Regions from separate parts of the Allobosea sp. Tri-49 genome, predicted to be linked through region 1. Evidence: riboswitches for the same ligand, from Rfam matches in the RefSeq annotation. Region 1 holds a riboswitch; the other holds the start of a gene.

Region 1 (7,057 bases):
AGGATCAGTTCGTCATAGGCGGGAACGCCGTGCTCTTCGGGATAGAAGGCCGTGCCGGGATGGCCTTCGAGCTTCAGCTGCGTCAGCTCGAAATTGCGGTAGCCGCCGATGGTGGCATCGACCTTGCCGCCGATCAGCGCGGCCGAGAGCGCGAAGTTGACGTTGACCAGCTTGACGTCGTCGAGCTTGAGGCCGGCCTTGGCCAGCATCTGGCCGAGCAGGGTGGTCTCGGTGCCCGAGACGGCATAGCCGACCGTCTTGCCCTTGAGGTCGGCGAGGGACTTGATCGGCCCGTCGGCCTTGACGATGACGCTGTTGAGCGGCGTCTCGACCAAGGTGCCGACGCGGACGATCGGGATGCCGGCGGCGTGATCGAGATAGAGATTGGGCTGGTAGTGGATGCCGATATCGGCCTGCCCGGCTGCGACCAGGCGCGGCACGGCGGATGGGTCGGAGGGCGGTACCATCGTGACCTCGAGCCCGGCCTCCCTGAACAGGCCGAGCTGCTGCGCGACGACGAGCGGCGCATGGTCCGGGTTGACGAACCATTCGAGCATCACGGTCAGCTTGTCGGCGGCGCGGACCGGGCTGGCGAGGCCGGCGGCCAAAGCGATGCCGGTGGCGAGGAGGGCGCGTCTGGTGAGGGCGCGGAGGGTCATCGGGCGAAATCCTTCTGCGTGATCGGCTTGAAGCGGGGCAGCGTCATTGCTCGCTCGCCCAGGGAATGAGGTGCGGGCCGAGCGTGTCGACGAGATGGCGCAGGACGAGGCTGAGCACGGCGAGCACGGTCATCGCGGCGAAGACCGTGTCGGTCTGCATGCGGGCATTGGCCTGGACCATGACGAAGCCGAGCCCGGCCGAGGAGCCGACCCATTCGCCGATCACGGCGCCGAGCGGCGCCAGCGGTGCCGCGACCCGCAGGCCTGAGAGCAGGCTGGGCATGGCCAAGGGCAGGCGGACATAGCGCAGCGTCTGCCAATGCGTTGCTGTCGTCAGCGCGGTGGCGTCGATGAGTTCGGGGTCGGTTCGGCGCAGGCCATCGGTGAAGGCGGAGGCTACGGGAAAGAAGATGATGATCGTCGCCATGATCACTTTCGAGCCCATGCCGAAGCCGAACCAGACGACCAAAAGCGGCGCGATGACGAAGACCGGGAAGGACTGCAGCACCAGCAGCACCGGCCAGAGCAGGCGCCCGAGCCGCGGCAGCGCCACGATGGCGAGCGCCGTCAGCGCGCCGAACGCTGAGCCGAGCACGAAGCCGAGCGCCATCTCGGCCATGGTGGTCAGGCTGTGGCTGGCAAGAAAGGCGGGCTGGCGTTGGAAGGCGGCGGCGACCTCGAGCGGCGAAGGCAGGATGTAGCGCGGCGGCCCGAACAGCCAGATCGCGCCCTGCCAAGCCAGCAGCAGGACGAGGATGGTGCGCAGCGCCGGAGCGAGCGCGGCCATCATGGGCTTTGCGCCGGAAGCTAGGCTCCGCTCTGTCGCGTCCTGCGTCGTCAAGGCTCGCCTTTCCGGTGGAAGGCGGGCACGGGGATAAGCACTGACGAGGCTGCCCCGAGCGACTCCCTCCGCCAGCATGATCTGGTTCAGGTTCGAAGGGTGCTTCTCAGCTCACCTTGCGGCGAACGCCCCCGTCTCTCGTAAGCCCTTGTGGCAGAGCGGCTCGCGCCTGTCACGTCTGCCTCAGGCGAGACGGGGTCGATCAGGCTTCGCCGTCATAAGCCGAGTCGAAGAAGGCCTTCTCCAGCGCGACGGTGCGCAGGAAGAAGTCCTGGCTGGTCTCAGCCTCGCCTGGTCCGACGCGGTCGAGCTCGGCCCGCAGGAAGCCGACGAAATCCCGGAAATCGGGATTGTCGTGCAGCGTGACCCATTCGGCATGGACGAAGTTCGCCGGCAGAGGCTGGGACGCAGTCTGCGCCCAGTCGAGATAGAGCCATTCGGCCACGACCAGCACGGAGAGGGCGGCGGCATAGGAGCGCGTTGCGGCGGCTTCGCGCATGATTGCCTTGAAGCCGGCGGTGGGCTTGCTGTCGGGGCGCTCGATGCGCTCCTGCTCGCTGACGCCGAGCGCCGCGAAGGAACGCAGGAAATAGGTGTTCTCCTCGCCGCTGACCATGCCGATGAAGCGGCCGAAGCGGATGCGGGCCTCGAAGCTGTCGGCGCCGGCGAGCGCGGCGCCGAGCAGGGTCAGGAAGCTGTCGATGAAGCGATGGTCCTGGACCAGATAGCGGACCATGACCGCGTCGGAGACCGAGCCATCGAGCAGTTCGCGGACGAAACGGTGGCCGACGCACTGCGACCAGGCCGGCTGGCTGGCCTGGCGAAGGGTCTCGGTGAAACGCGCAGTCATGAATCGGTGCCTTCTGCTGATCGGGCTCTCCCTATCAGCAGCGGCGCCGCGACCGCACGCTATTTCAGCCGCCCCGCGACGATCTTCGCCAGCTCGCCGACGCGCGCCTTGGCCTGATCGTGCAGCGACTGATCGCGCTCGCCGCCGGAGACGCGGACATCGACCGTGGTCAGACCTTTGCGGATATGGATGCGGTTCATGATGTCGAGCGCCGCCTCGTCGCCGAGGCCCGCGACCGGTGTCTTGGCCTCCGAGACCTTGATCGCGCTCTGGAACCAGCGCTTCGACAGATCCTCGCTGGCGGCGACGTTACGGACGCTGACCTGGATCTGGTTGAGTTCGACCGTGCGCTTGCCGTCCTTTTCGACCGTGCGCTTGGCGTCGAACTGGCAGCCGATCGGATTCGGCAGGGCCTCCTGCCGGTTTTCGCGGCTCTCATGGGTGATCTTGCCCATCAGCTTGCGCGGGTCGCTCACTATCATGTCTGGGAAGGCGGCCTTGACCTCGGCCGGCGTCAGCAGGGCGCAGGCGTCGGGCCATTGCTCGGCAGGCGCGACGGAGGAGGGGCGGGTGTCCTGCGGCACTGTCACGGCGCTGTTGGCAGCGACTTTGGTCGGTGCGTCGACCATGCCGGTTCCGCCCTGCCAGCGTGCCGCCGCCTGCTTCGCCAGAGCGAGCGCGTTCGGCGCGGTCTGCTCGGAATAGAGATCGAGCGAGACGGCGTAGATCAGATCGTCCTTGCGGGCGCGGATCACGATGCTGGACGAATTGGTCTCCTGGAAGGCTTCGTCGCCGATGCCGGCGAGCGGCTCGAGCTTGAGGGTGATCTTCGGATCGCCGGCGACCTTCTCGCGCGTCGCCTTGATCGAGGCGAAGGCCTGGGCCGGGGTCTCGCGTCCCTTGGCGACACCGTCCCAGCGGATCACCGTGACCGAGGCGAAGCGGGCATGGTCCATCTTCGAGGTCGGGCTCGGCAGCTTCACCGAATACATGCAGCTCTCGGCATATTGCGGGCCACGGCTGATCGGGCTCAGCGTCGGGCCCTTCGCTGTGATGGGACGGCTGGGGAAGAGCGCTTCCAGATCGGCCTGCGGCAGCAACCGGCAGGCGTCGGGAGCCTTGCTTGCTGCAGCTGGCTCGGGAGCTGCCGTCGTCGTTGCGGTCTGGGCGAGGGCGGGTGCGGCGAGAATCAACAGCAGCGGCGTCACGAATGCGGAACGGGCGAGCATCGCATCGGTTCTCCAGGGGCGGGCGCCAGCTGCGATTGATCGCGGCGCCGTTCGGGACGGGTCAAGCTAGGTGCGATGGTGGCGCGATCATGGCGCTGCGGCAGGTCACGGCAGAGATTGCTGACACAGGCTGTCAGCCGGAGGGGTATCAATACAAACCAATTGGTATGTATGGGAGGAGACGATGATGAAGCTCTACGGATTTGGGCCCACCCGCACTTTGCGGGCGCTTTGGGGCCTGAAGGAGCTCGGCGTTCCGTTCGACTATGTCCATGTCGACCTGCTTGGCGGCGAGGCGCAGACGCCGGAATTCCTGAAGCTCAATCCCGCCGGCAAGCTGCCGGTGCTGGTCGACGGCGACAATGTCCTGCCGGAATCGGCGGCGATCATCCTCTATCTGGCCGAGAAATTCCCGGAGAAACGCCTGCTGCCGGACGATCTCGACGAGCGGGCGCAAGCCTATCGCTGGATCCTGTTCGCGATGACCGAATTGGAGCAGCCGCTCTGGCGCATCACCAAGCACAGCTTCCTCTATCCGGAGGAGAAGCGGCTGCCGCAGGACATCACGCTCGCCAGCGAGGAGTTCAGGCGCATGGCGGCGGTGCTGGAGGCCCATATGGCGGGGCGCGACTTCATCGTCGGCGACCGGATGGGGGCGGCAGATTGCGTCACCGCCTACCTGATGGATTGGGCGAACGAAGACGGGCTGCTCGACGGCTTCCCGCGACTCCAGCGCTATCTCGAACGCATGTATGCGCGCCCGACGGCGCCGCAGCGCATCGCAGAGGCCTTCGCCAGCGTGCAGCCGGCAGCATAACGGGGCAGAGGAGAAGCGGCGGGCAGGCCGCTCAGTCCTGGCGCCGCACCATCACCGGAGCGGCGACGCGCTTCGGCCAAAGCCGCTCGCACAGCGCCACGACGGCAATCCCGGTCAGGCCGCCCATGATCTTGACCAGCGCATCCAGCGCGCGGGCATGCCGGCTCGCCTCGAAATGCTGGGCGAGCTCGAGCCCGGCGGCGCCGGCGACGATGCACAGGAGAATCACGCCCTTGCGTGCCGGATAGGCTGTGGCGAGAGCCGCCGCAGCGACCAGATAGGCGGCGAAGCGTTCGATCTGCGGTCCCAGATGCGCGATATGCGGGCGAGCGCCGATCGGGGACAGGGTCGCGACGATGACGATGGCGACCGCGCTCCAACCGATCAGGGCGGCCCAGCGACGCAGGGAAAGTTCGAGCCCGAAGAGCCGCATCGCCGTCTGTCGCGCCTCCGCTGCACCAATCCGTCCGCGGCTAGCAAAAAGGGCCTAAGCGTTTGTCGCTCAAGCCCTCGAAAATGCTGGCTCCCGGAGCAGGATTCGAACCTGCGACCAATCGATTAACAGTCGATTGCTCTACCGCTGAGCTATCCGGGATCGGTGGGCGGCGTATAGCGACGCCGCCGGCCGGGTGCAAGCCTTTTGCTGGCATCAAGGCGGAGAAAATCGTGGGCGCCCGGTCTGCCCCAGCGTCAATTCACATTGCCGAGAGAGTTTCGGTTGCGGCGCGCTGCGGCATGTGGTTATACGCCCGCCGAGGAGCGCGCTTTGGGCGGCGCTCCGGGATGGCCTCGTGGCGGAGTGGTTACGCAGAGGACTGCAAATCCTTGCACCCCGGTTCGATTCCGGGCGAGGCCTCCACCTTCTTCCTGCACTGATGTTTCGGTGATTTTCGGCGGGTTGTCCCTCGGGGACGACGTCCTCGCGCCGGGCACAGGCCGACCGTTCAATCCGAGCGCCTACGCCTGAAGCGTTCCAGCAGGCCGAGGCACCAGGTCGCGAAGCGCGCCATCGGCCGCCGCAGCGGTGGAATATCGGCCGCGAGCAGCATCAATCCGAGCGGGAGCATCCACACGCCCAGAATCGGCAGGAACGAGAACACGCCGCCGAAGATGAGAGCGAGCCCGGCGGGAATCCGGACCAGGCGCGAATCGCGATGCCGGAGCCAGCGCATCGCCCGGGCGAAACGGGGAGGCAACTCGGCCTCGATCCGCTTGAAGGCGGCCCTCAGCTCATGTCTTCCTGATGGAAAGTGCATCTCGCCTCGGTCGCTGCTGTTCCAGCGAAACGCGCGGCTTGCCCAATCGTTCTCGTTGGGGCGGCGGCGCTCGTTCTTAATGTGTGCCGCACCGGGCCTTCTCCAAGGTCGGCATGCGCCGAAAGATGGATCATGGCGCCACCAGCACCCGTGCCCACCACGACGGCTTGCCTTTTGGCGTCGCCTCGCCCAAAACCCGCGGGCAGGGGTCGAGGCGCCCGCCGGGGCGCCTTCCTTTGGAGATTTGAGCATGAGCAGCTTCGCCGAACTGCGGCGCGTGATGGTCGATTGCCAGTTGCGCACCTATGACGTGACCGATCGCGCCGTGCTCGCCGCGGCCGACGCGGTGCCGCGCGAGGCTTTCCTGCCGGGCGAGCTTGCGCATCTGGCCTATCTCGACCGCCAGGAGCCGCTGCCGGGTACGAGCCGGGCCCTGCCGGCGCCGATGGTGAGCGCGCGCATGATCCAGATCCTGGATCTGCAGCCGGGCGAAGAGGCTCTCGAATATGGCGGCGGTTCCGGCTATGGCGCCGCGCTGATGGCGGCGATGGGGGCCAAGACGACGTTGCTCGAGCCGGACGAGGCTGCGCTGGCGCTGGCGCGTGCCGCCTTCGCCCAGCCGGGTGTTGCGGCCGCTGAACTGGTCGCGAGCCTGCCGGAGCACCGGCAGTTCGATGCCGTGCTGGTCAGCGGCGCCTGCGAGGTTCAACCCGAGCCGCTGTTCCGCCATGTCCGCCAGGGCGGACGCCTGATCGTGGTCGAGGGGCTGGGCCGTTCGGCGCGCGTCGTGCTCTATCGCAAGGTAGGCGAATCGTTTTCGGGGCGGCCGGTCTTCGACGCGGCGGCTCCCGTACTGCGCGAATTCCGCAAGGTGGAGGTGTTTGCCCTGTGAGTCGGATCGCTCTTCAGGGCGGTTTTCCCCAGAATGGGTAGTCCGTCGGTACTAATCACCGGCGGGAGTGTCGCATTTTTGCGGCACTGCAGAAATGAAAAGCGGCCAGTTCCTCTCGCGACATTGGCGAGGCGAGCTGCAAAGCTTATGCTTTTAGACCGAGTGCCGAGGCTGGGGCGATGCCTGGGCGTGACTAGAGTCCGCACAAGAGGCGTCCAGTGATCATAACGCGACCGACTTTGAAGAAGACCGCGAGCCGTCTGGCGATCGCCGGCATGCTGGGAGCCCTGGCCGGCTCGCCGGCGCTGGCGCAGACGATGGACGCGGCGCTGGCGCGCGCCTATTCCGCCAATCCGACGCTGAATGCACAGCGCGCCGCGGTGCGCGCCACCAATGAGAACGTACCGCAGGCGCTGTCGGGCTATCGCCCGCGCGTCACGGCCTCTGCCGATATCGGCGCCAGCATCACCGACAGCGATACCCCGTTCAACGCGCAGGGCGGCGGCAGTCCGC
Region 2 (7,057 bases), 2.6 Mb from region 1:
CCTGGGATTTTTCCGAGGTGACGCTCGCCATCGAGCGGGAGCTTGGCCTGATCTACGATTCCTCGCTCTTCGCCGATGACGATCCCTACGAGCTAATCGAGAAGGGCGAGCCGACCGGCATGGTCGAATTGCCGGTCGAGTGGATTCGCGACGATGCGGTCTATTTCAACATGAACCGCTTCCAGGCGCTGCGGCCCTATACGGCGCCCGAGGCGGTGTTCGACATCTTCAAGCGCGAATTCGACGGCGCCTACGCCGAAGGCGGGCTCTTCCTGCTCACCATGCATCCGCACATCATCACTTATCGCTCGCGCTTCTGGATTCTCGAGGAACTGGTGCGCCACGCCAAGGCGAAGGGCGACGTCTGGTTCGCGACGCATGCCGAGATCGCGGCCTATGTGAAGGCGCAGGCGGGGCTCTGACAGACACAAAATATCGGCCGGTTGCCGCTGGGTCAGCGGAACCGTGCCCGATTTCGGCCGTTTTCGGTTCATTCGGAATTCAGGGCGCGGGGGCGTTCATCTCCGGAAGAACAACTGGAAACGGATGTCATGATGCGCACGAAAAACCTGCTCCTGCTCGGCACCCTCATCCCCGCCATCACACTGTCGCAGGGCAGTTTCGCCGCTCCATCGCTCCAGCTTGCCCAGGCTCAGTCGGGCGATGACGAGCGGCCTGATCCGCGCCGCCAGCGCCCTGGCGGGCAGGAGCGTCCCGCCCCCGGCGGACAGGAACGCCCCGGCGCTCGCCCTGCACCGGGTCAGCCGCCGGCGGCCCGCCCCGCTGTGCCGGAACGTCCGTCCGGGGTGGCCCCGAGCGCCCCGCGTCCGCCATCCGCGCCGCAAGCGGCGCCTCCGGCCGGCCGGGCCGAGCCCGAGCAGCCGCGCCGTCCCGCGCCGCCTCCGGTCCCCGCGCCGGGTCAAGTCGCGCCGCCCGCTCCGCAGGGCGCCCCGCGCGTTCCCTCGGTCGCGCCGACCACACCGCCGCGTCCCGCTCCGGGCCAGATCGCCCCGCAGCCGGCGCCCGCCCGGCCGGCCGCGCCATCGGCCCAGCCTCCCGCGCCGGGAGCGCCGGCGGGTGACGGCACTCAGCGCCGCCCTGCGTCGCCGCAGACGGCCCCGACCATGCCGCCCGCAGCTACTCCGTCGTCGCCGGCCGCGCCTGCGCGCCCCGCGCCGGGCCAGCTCGCTCCCAGTGGTAGCACTCAGCCGCAGCCCGGCCAGCCCGCGCCCGGCGCCGGCCGGCCGCCGGGAGTTCCGCCGCAGCCCGGAGCGGCTCCGTCACAACCCACCCCGCCGCAACCATCGCCGGGGCCGGCCCGCCAGCCCGGCCAAGCGGCTCCGGGCCAGCCCGCGCCGGGACAGATGGTTCCCGCCCCAGGGGCTGCGCCGAGGGCCGGCCAGCCTCAGCCGGGACAGCCTTCAGCCGTACCGCCGGTCGGCCGCACCCCGGTAGCCCCGGCGCAGCCCGGCACTGTACCTTCGCAGCCTGGCACTGCTGCACCCACGCAGACGGCTCCGTCCCAACCACCGGCCGGACCCGGCCGCCAGCCCGGCCAGGCCGCTCCGGCTCAGGCCGTGCCTGGACAGGCCGTTCCCGGCCAGCCGCCTGTCGCCCCGAATGCCGCAAGTGCGCCGAGCGTTCCTGCCCAGCCGGGAACGGTGCCGTCGCAAGCGGCGCCCGGCGTCGGCCAGCCCGGCGCGCCCTTGCGGCCGGGCGTTGCTCCCGGACAGGTGCAGCCTCCCCAAGGTCAGGCGCCGGCCGGCCAACCCGCGCCTGACCGGCAGGGCCGCCGCGGCGGCATCGGCCTTGGCGGCGCGGCTGCGATCGGACTCGGCGCCGCCGCGATCGGCGGCATCATGGCGACGCAAGGCGCGACGCGGCTCGATGATGTCCGCGGCCGGCGCGAGGAGCGCCGCGAGGGCGATGTCACCATCATCCGCGAGCCCGGCCGCACCATCATCCGCGGCGACGACGACCGCGCCGTCATCCGCTACGACGAGACCCAGCGCTTCCGCGATCTCGGCCTCGACACCCGCAGCGAGCGCCGCGGCGAGGAGAATGTGACGATCTATAATCGCCCCGATGGCACGCAGATCGTCACGGTGACCGACACCGAAGGCCGGCTGCTGCGTCGGTCGCGGCGCGAACGCGACGGCGCCGAGTTCGTGATGATCGACAACGTTCGCCGTGACGGGCCGCAAGCCCGCTTCGCCGAGGAGGTGGTGGTGCTGCCGCCGCCAGAGCTGCGCATCCCGCGCGAACGCTACATCGTCGATGCCGAGCGCGCCGACGAGCGGCTGATCTACGAGACGATCACCGCCCCGCCGGTCGCGCCGGTGCCGCGCCGCTACACGCTCGACGAGGTCCGCTACTCGCCCGATCTGCGCGCTCATATGCGCAGCGTCGACGTCGACACGATCAATTTCGACTCCGGTTCCTGGACCATCACGCAGGATCAAGCCGGGCGCCTGCGGGTGATCGCGCAAGCAGTGCGCCAGGCAGTCGAGCACGCGCCGAACGAGGTCTTCATGGTCGAGGGCCATACCGACGCGGTCGGATCGGATGTCGACAATCTCTCGCTGTCGGATCGGCGGGCGCAGTCGGTCGCCGAGATCCTGACCCGCGACTTCGGTGTTCCCGCCGAGAACCTGACGACGCAGGGCTATGGCGAGCAGTACCCGAAGGTCCAGACGCAAGGCGATTCGCGTGAGAACCGCCGCGTGACCCTGCGCCGGATCACGCCGTTGCTGACTGGCCAGAACCAGCAGTGAGATGAAGAGCGGCGGCGTGCGAGCCGCCCCGCCTTTCTCGTCGGGCCATGGAACAATCCCGGCCTGCCTGGCGTTCCTTCTTGGGGCAGGCTGGTCTTGCGCCTGCCCGACTGGAGCAATGCCATGCGCAAGAACCCATGGGTCCTCCTCGGACTGATCGCCGCCGGGCTGATCGTGGCGGACGCCGCCGCCGCGCAGTCCTCCCCGCCGCAACTCCAGCGTCAGCGCGCCCCCGGTGTGCCGATCGCGCCGAATGCGAGCGAGGTGCAGAAGCTCGAGCTACGCTCCGATCGCGTCGAGGCAAGGCGCGAGCGTGAGCGGCTGGCGCGAGACCGTTCGGGGCCGCCGGAGCCGAACCGCGAGATTCCGATGCCGAAGCCGGTGCCGTCGATCATCGCGCCTTGATCGGAGCTGGCCTTAAAGGTCGCCATTCCGGATTCAGATTCGGGTAAGGCTCGCCACCTATGGTCGTGGCGAGGAGCCTGCCATGAGCGAAATGTCGGTCGCGATCGCGCAAAGCCTGGTCAGCATGAAGTCGGCTGCGACGCAGCAGGCGCTGCAGCTCGAAATGGTCAAGCAGAACGCCGATTCGGATCAAGCTCTGGTCGCCATGCTCCAGCAGGCTGCCGAGCAGCAACAGGCGACGCTCCCCGCCGGCCAGGGCGGCAATCTCGACATCACTGCCTGATTTTCCGACGTCTCCACGTGTAATGCTCACCGCGCATGGCCGCGCGGCGCAAAGCCGTGGTCCTTTGCCAGTTGCGCAGAGATCGGGACAGTTCTAACCTCCGCCTCGTTCCGAGGGGTGCTCGCAAGAGCTGAGATGGCCTGATGGCCGAACCCATCGAACCTGATCCGGGTCATACCGGCGGAGGGACTGGAACGCGGCTGCGCCACAAGTGCATCCGCAGACAGCGACTGGACCGTCAGACGCCCCGGATCTCCTGAACCTGAGAGGGAGGAGATCCTAAGATGAATGCCCACACCAAACCCCAGAAGAACAGCGTCAAGGCCGCGCCGCAGTCGGTGACAACCGGCCCGATCATCGGTTCGCGCAAGATCTATGTCGCGCCACCCGGACATCCCGAGATGCGGGTGCCCTTCCGCGAAGTGCTGCTCACCACGGATTCCGAGCCGCCGGTGCGGATCTACGACCCCTCCGGCCCTTTCACCGAGACCGACGTCTCGATTGATCTCAATGCCGGCCTGCCGCAGCCGCGCCGCGCCTGGCTCGATGCCCGCGGTTTCCAGACCGTGCCCGGCCGCGCTGTCACCGCCGCCGATAACGGCCATATCAGCGAAGCTCAACTCGTGCCGGCCTGCCCGGCGCAGCGCCCGATCCTCGAGGCGAAATCCGGCCAGATGGCGACGCAATACGAGTTCGCCCGAGCCGGCATCATCACCCCCGAGATGATCTATGTCGCGCATCGCGAGAATCTCGGCCGCGCCGCCATGCTGGAGGGCGCCAAGGAACGCCATGCCGATGGAGAGAGCTTCGGCGCCTCGGTGCCGGAATTCGTCACGCCGGAATTCGTCCGCGACGAGATCGCCCGTGGCCGCGCCATCATCCCGGCCAACATCAACCATCCCGAGCTTGAGCCGATGGCGATCGGCCGCAATTTCCTGGTCAAGATCAACGCCAATATCGGCAATTCGGCCGTGACCTCCGGCGCCGCCGAGGAGGTCGAGAAGCTGGTCTGGGCGATCCGTTGGGGTGCCGACACGGTGATGGACCTCTCCACCGGCCGCAACATCCACAACATCCGCTCCTGGATCCTGCGCAACTCGCCGGTGCCGATCGGCACAGTGCCGATCTACCAGGCGCTGGAGAAGGTCGGCGGCGATCCGATCAAGCTCGACTGGGAGGTCTTCAAGGACACGTTGATCGAGCAGGCCGAGCAGGGTGTCGACTACTTCACCATCCATGCCGGCGTGAGACTGCCTTACGTTCCACTCACTGCATCTCGGGTCACCGGCATCGTCTCGCGCGGCGGCTCGATCATGGCGCGCTGGTGCCTGGCGCATCACAAGGAGAGCTTCCTCTACGAGCGCTTCGACGAGATCTGCGAGATCATGCGCAAATACGACGTCTCGTTCTCGCTCGGGGACGGCCTGCGGCCCGGCTCGATCGCGGACGCCAATGACCGCGCCCAGTTCGCCGAGCTGGAGACCTTGGGCGAGCTCACCAAGGTCGCCTGGGACAAGGGCTGCCAAGTGATGATCGAGGGCCCCGGCCATGTGCCGATGCACAAGATCAAGGAGAACATGGACAAGCAGCTGCGCGAATGCGGCGAAGCACCGTTCTACACGCTCGGACCGCTGACCACCGACATCGCGCCGGGATACGACCACATCACCTCCGGCATCGGTGCGGCGATGATCGGTTGGTTCGGCTGCGCCATGCTCTGCTACGTCACGCCAAAGGAGCATCTCGGCCTGCCTGATCGCGACGACGTCAAGACCGGCGTCATCACCTACCGGATCGCCGCCCATGCCGCCGATCTCGCCAAGGGCCATCCGGCCGCGAAGATTCGAGACGACGCGGTTTCGCGTGCCCGCTTCGACTTCCGCTGGGAGGACCAGTTCAACCTGGCGCTCGACCCGGACACGGCGCGCGCCTTCCATGACGAGACGCTGCCGAAGGACGCCCACAAGGTCGCGCATTTCTGCTCGATGTGCGGCCCCAAATTCTGCTCGATGAAGATCACCCAGGACCTGCGCGCCGAAGTGCTGGCGATGGGCGACAACGAGCGCGCCGCGCTGGAAGCGATGGCCTCGCAGGGGATGGCGGCGAAGTCAGAGGAGTTCCTCAAAAAGGGGGGCAATCTCTATCTGCCGGCGGCGGAGTAGAGGCCATGCGCGTCGCTGTGATCGGGGCCGGCGTCGCCGGCCTCGTGACGGCGCTCGAGCTGGCCGAGCGGGGCATCGCGGTCGAAGTGTTCGAACGTAGTGCAGCGCTCGGCCAGCAGGCCTGCTCCTGGGCCGCGGGCGGCATGCTCGCGCCCTGGTGCGAGCGCGAGAGCGCCGAGGAGGCTGTCGTGATCCTGGGCCGGCAGGCGCTCGACTGGTGGCCGCGCCATTATCCCGGCACGCGCGTCCACGGCACGCTCGTGCTCGCCCCGGTCCGCGATGCCGGCGAGCTGACGCGTTTTTCAGCGCGCACGAGCGGCTTCGAGCGGCTCGATGCCGACGGCGTCGCCGCGCTGGCGCCCGACCTCGCCGGCCGCTTCCGGCAAGGCCTGTTCTTCGAGCAGGAGGCTCACCTCGATCCGCGCCTGGCCATTGCGGCGTTGGCTGAGGCGCTTCGGGCGGCCGGCGTGCCGATCCATTATGGCGTCGAGGCTAACGAGACGGCGCTCGATGCCGATCGCATCGTCGATTGCCGAGGCCTTGCCGCCCGCGACCAGATCGGCGAGTTGCGCGGCGTGCGTGGCGAGATGCTGGTGCTGCGTACCGACGAGATCAGCCTCAGCCGCCCGGTGCGGCTGCTGCATCCGCGCATTCCGCTCTATGTCGTGCCGCGCTCCAACGGGCATTTCATGATCGGCGCGACGATGATCGAGAGCGATGATCGCAGCCGTGTCAGCGCTCGCTCGGCGATCGAGCTCTTGAGCGCCGCCTATGCGCTGCACCCGGCCTTCGGCGAGGCAGAGATCGTCGAGCTGCGCGCCGATGTCCGCCCGGCCTTTCCCGATAATCTGCCCCGCATCGTCGAGGATGGCCGGGTTCTGCGTTTCAACGGCCTTTTCCGCCACGGCTTCCTGCTCTCGCCGGCCTTGGCTCGGCAGGTCGCCGATCGTCTCCTCGCACCCCAGGAGCTGTCCCATGCAGATCATCGTCAACGGCGACACGCGTGAGGTCGCCGCCCCGGTCCTGGCCGAGACGCTGGCCGAATTGGGCTATGCCGGCGCGGTCGTCGCCACGGCCGTGAACGAGGCTTTCGTCTCCGCCGCCGCGCGGGCGCAGACGATCCTCACCGAGGGCGATCGGCTCGAGATCCTCGCGCCGATGCAGGGAGGCTAAGGCGATGGATTTCTATGGCTTCGCCCCGCGCTCGCGCCTCTTCCTCGGCACGGCGCAATATCCCTCACCGGCCGTGCTGCAGCGGGCGGTCGAAGTGGCCGGCGTCGATGTCGTCACGGTCTCGCTGCGCCGCGAGGCCGGCCGGCTCGGCGGCGGCCAGGATTTCTGGGCGCTGATCCGGGGCCTTGGCGTCAAAGTGCTGCCGAATACGGCCGGCTGCCATTCGGTCAAGGAAGCGGTGACGACGGCGCAGATGGCGC

What was found. Region 1 has a riboswitch for thiamine pyrophosphate ahead of BLM15_RS03470 (ABC transporter permease). Riboswitches for the same ligand answer to the same signal wherever they lie in the genome.
Region 2: linked by a shared signal. The riboswitch ahead of thiC (phosphomethylpyrimidine synthase ThiC) and the one ahead of BLM15_RS03470 (ABC transporter permease) in region 1 are both predicted to bind thiamine pyrophosphate.

Annotation. Positions count from the first base shown of each region.
Region 1 covers NZ_CP017946.1:704,454-711,510, forward strand. Annotated here, with positions in the region: gene BLM15_RS03465 (ABC transporter substrate-binding protein) at 1-659, opposite strand, end outside; gene BLM15_RS03470 (ABC transporter permease) at 703-1,446, opposite strand; TPP riboswitch at 1,547-1,643, opposite strand; gene BLM15_RS03475 (TenA family protein) at 1,703-2,350, opposite strand; gene BLM15_RS03480 (hypothetical protein) at 2,410-3,579, opposite strand; gene BLM15_RS03485 (glutathione S-transferase family protein) at 3,764-4,396, shown strand; gene BLM15_RS03490 (VanZ family protein) at 4,428-4,829, opposite strand; tRNA gene BLM15_RS03495 (tRNA-Asn) at 4,917-4,991, opposite strand; tRNA gene BLM15_RS03500 (tRNA-Cys) at 5,182-5,255, shown strand; gene BLM15_RS03505 (hypothetical protein) at 5,341-5,652, opposite strand; gene BLM15_RS03510 (protein-L-isoaspartate O-methyltransferase family protein) at 5,903-6,544, shown strand; gene BLM15_RS03515 (TolC family outer membrane protein) at 6,763-7,057, shown strand, end outside.
Region 2 covers NZ_CP017946.1:4,055,986-4,063,042, forward strand. Annotated here, with positions in the region: gene BLM15_RS19565 (polysaccharide deacetylase family protein) at 1-422, shown strand, start outside; gene BLM15_RS31915 (OmpA family protein) at 1,578-2,774, shown strand; gene BLM15_RS19575 (hypothetical protein) at 2,898-3,179, shown strand; gene BLM15_RS19580 (hypothetical protein) at 3,262-3,462, shown strand; TPP riboswitch at 3,566-3,669, shown strand; gene thiC (phosphomethylpyrimidine synthase ThiC) at 3,747-5,624, shown strand; gene thiO (glycine oxidase ThiO) at 5,630-6,631, shown strand; gene thiS (sulfur carrier protein ThiS) at 6,600-6,797, shown strand; gene BLM15_RS19600 (thiazole synthase) at 6,802-7,057, shown strand, end outside.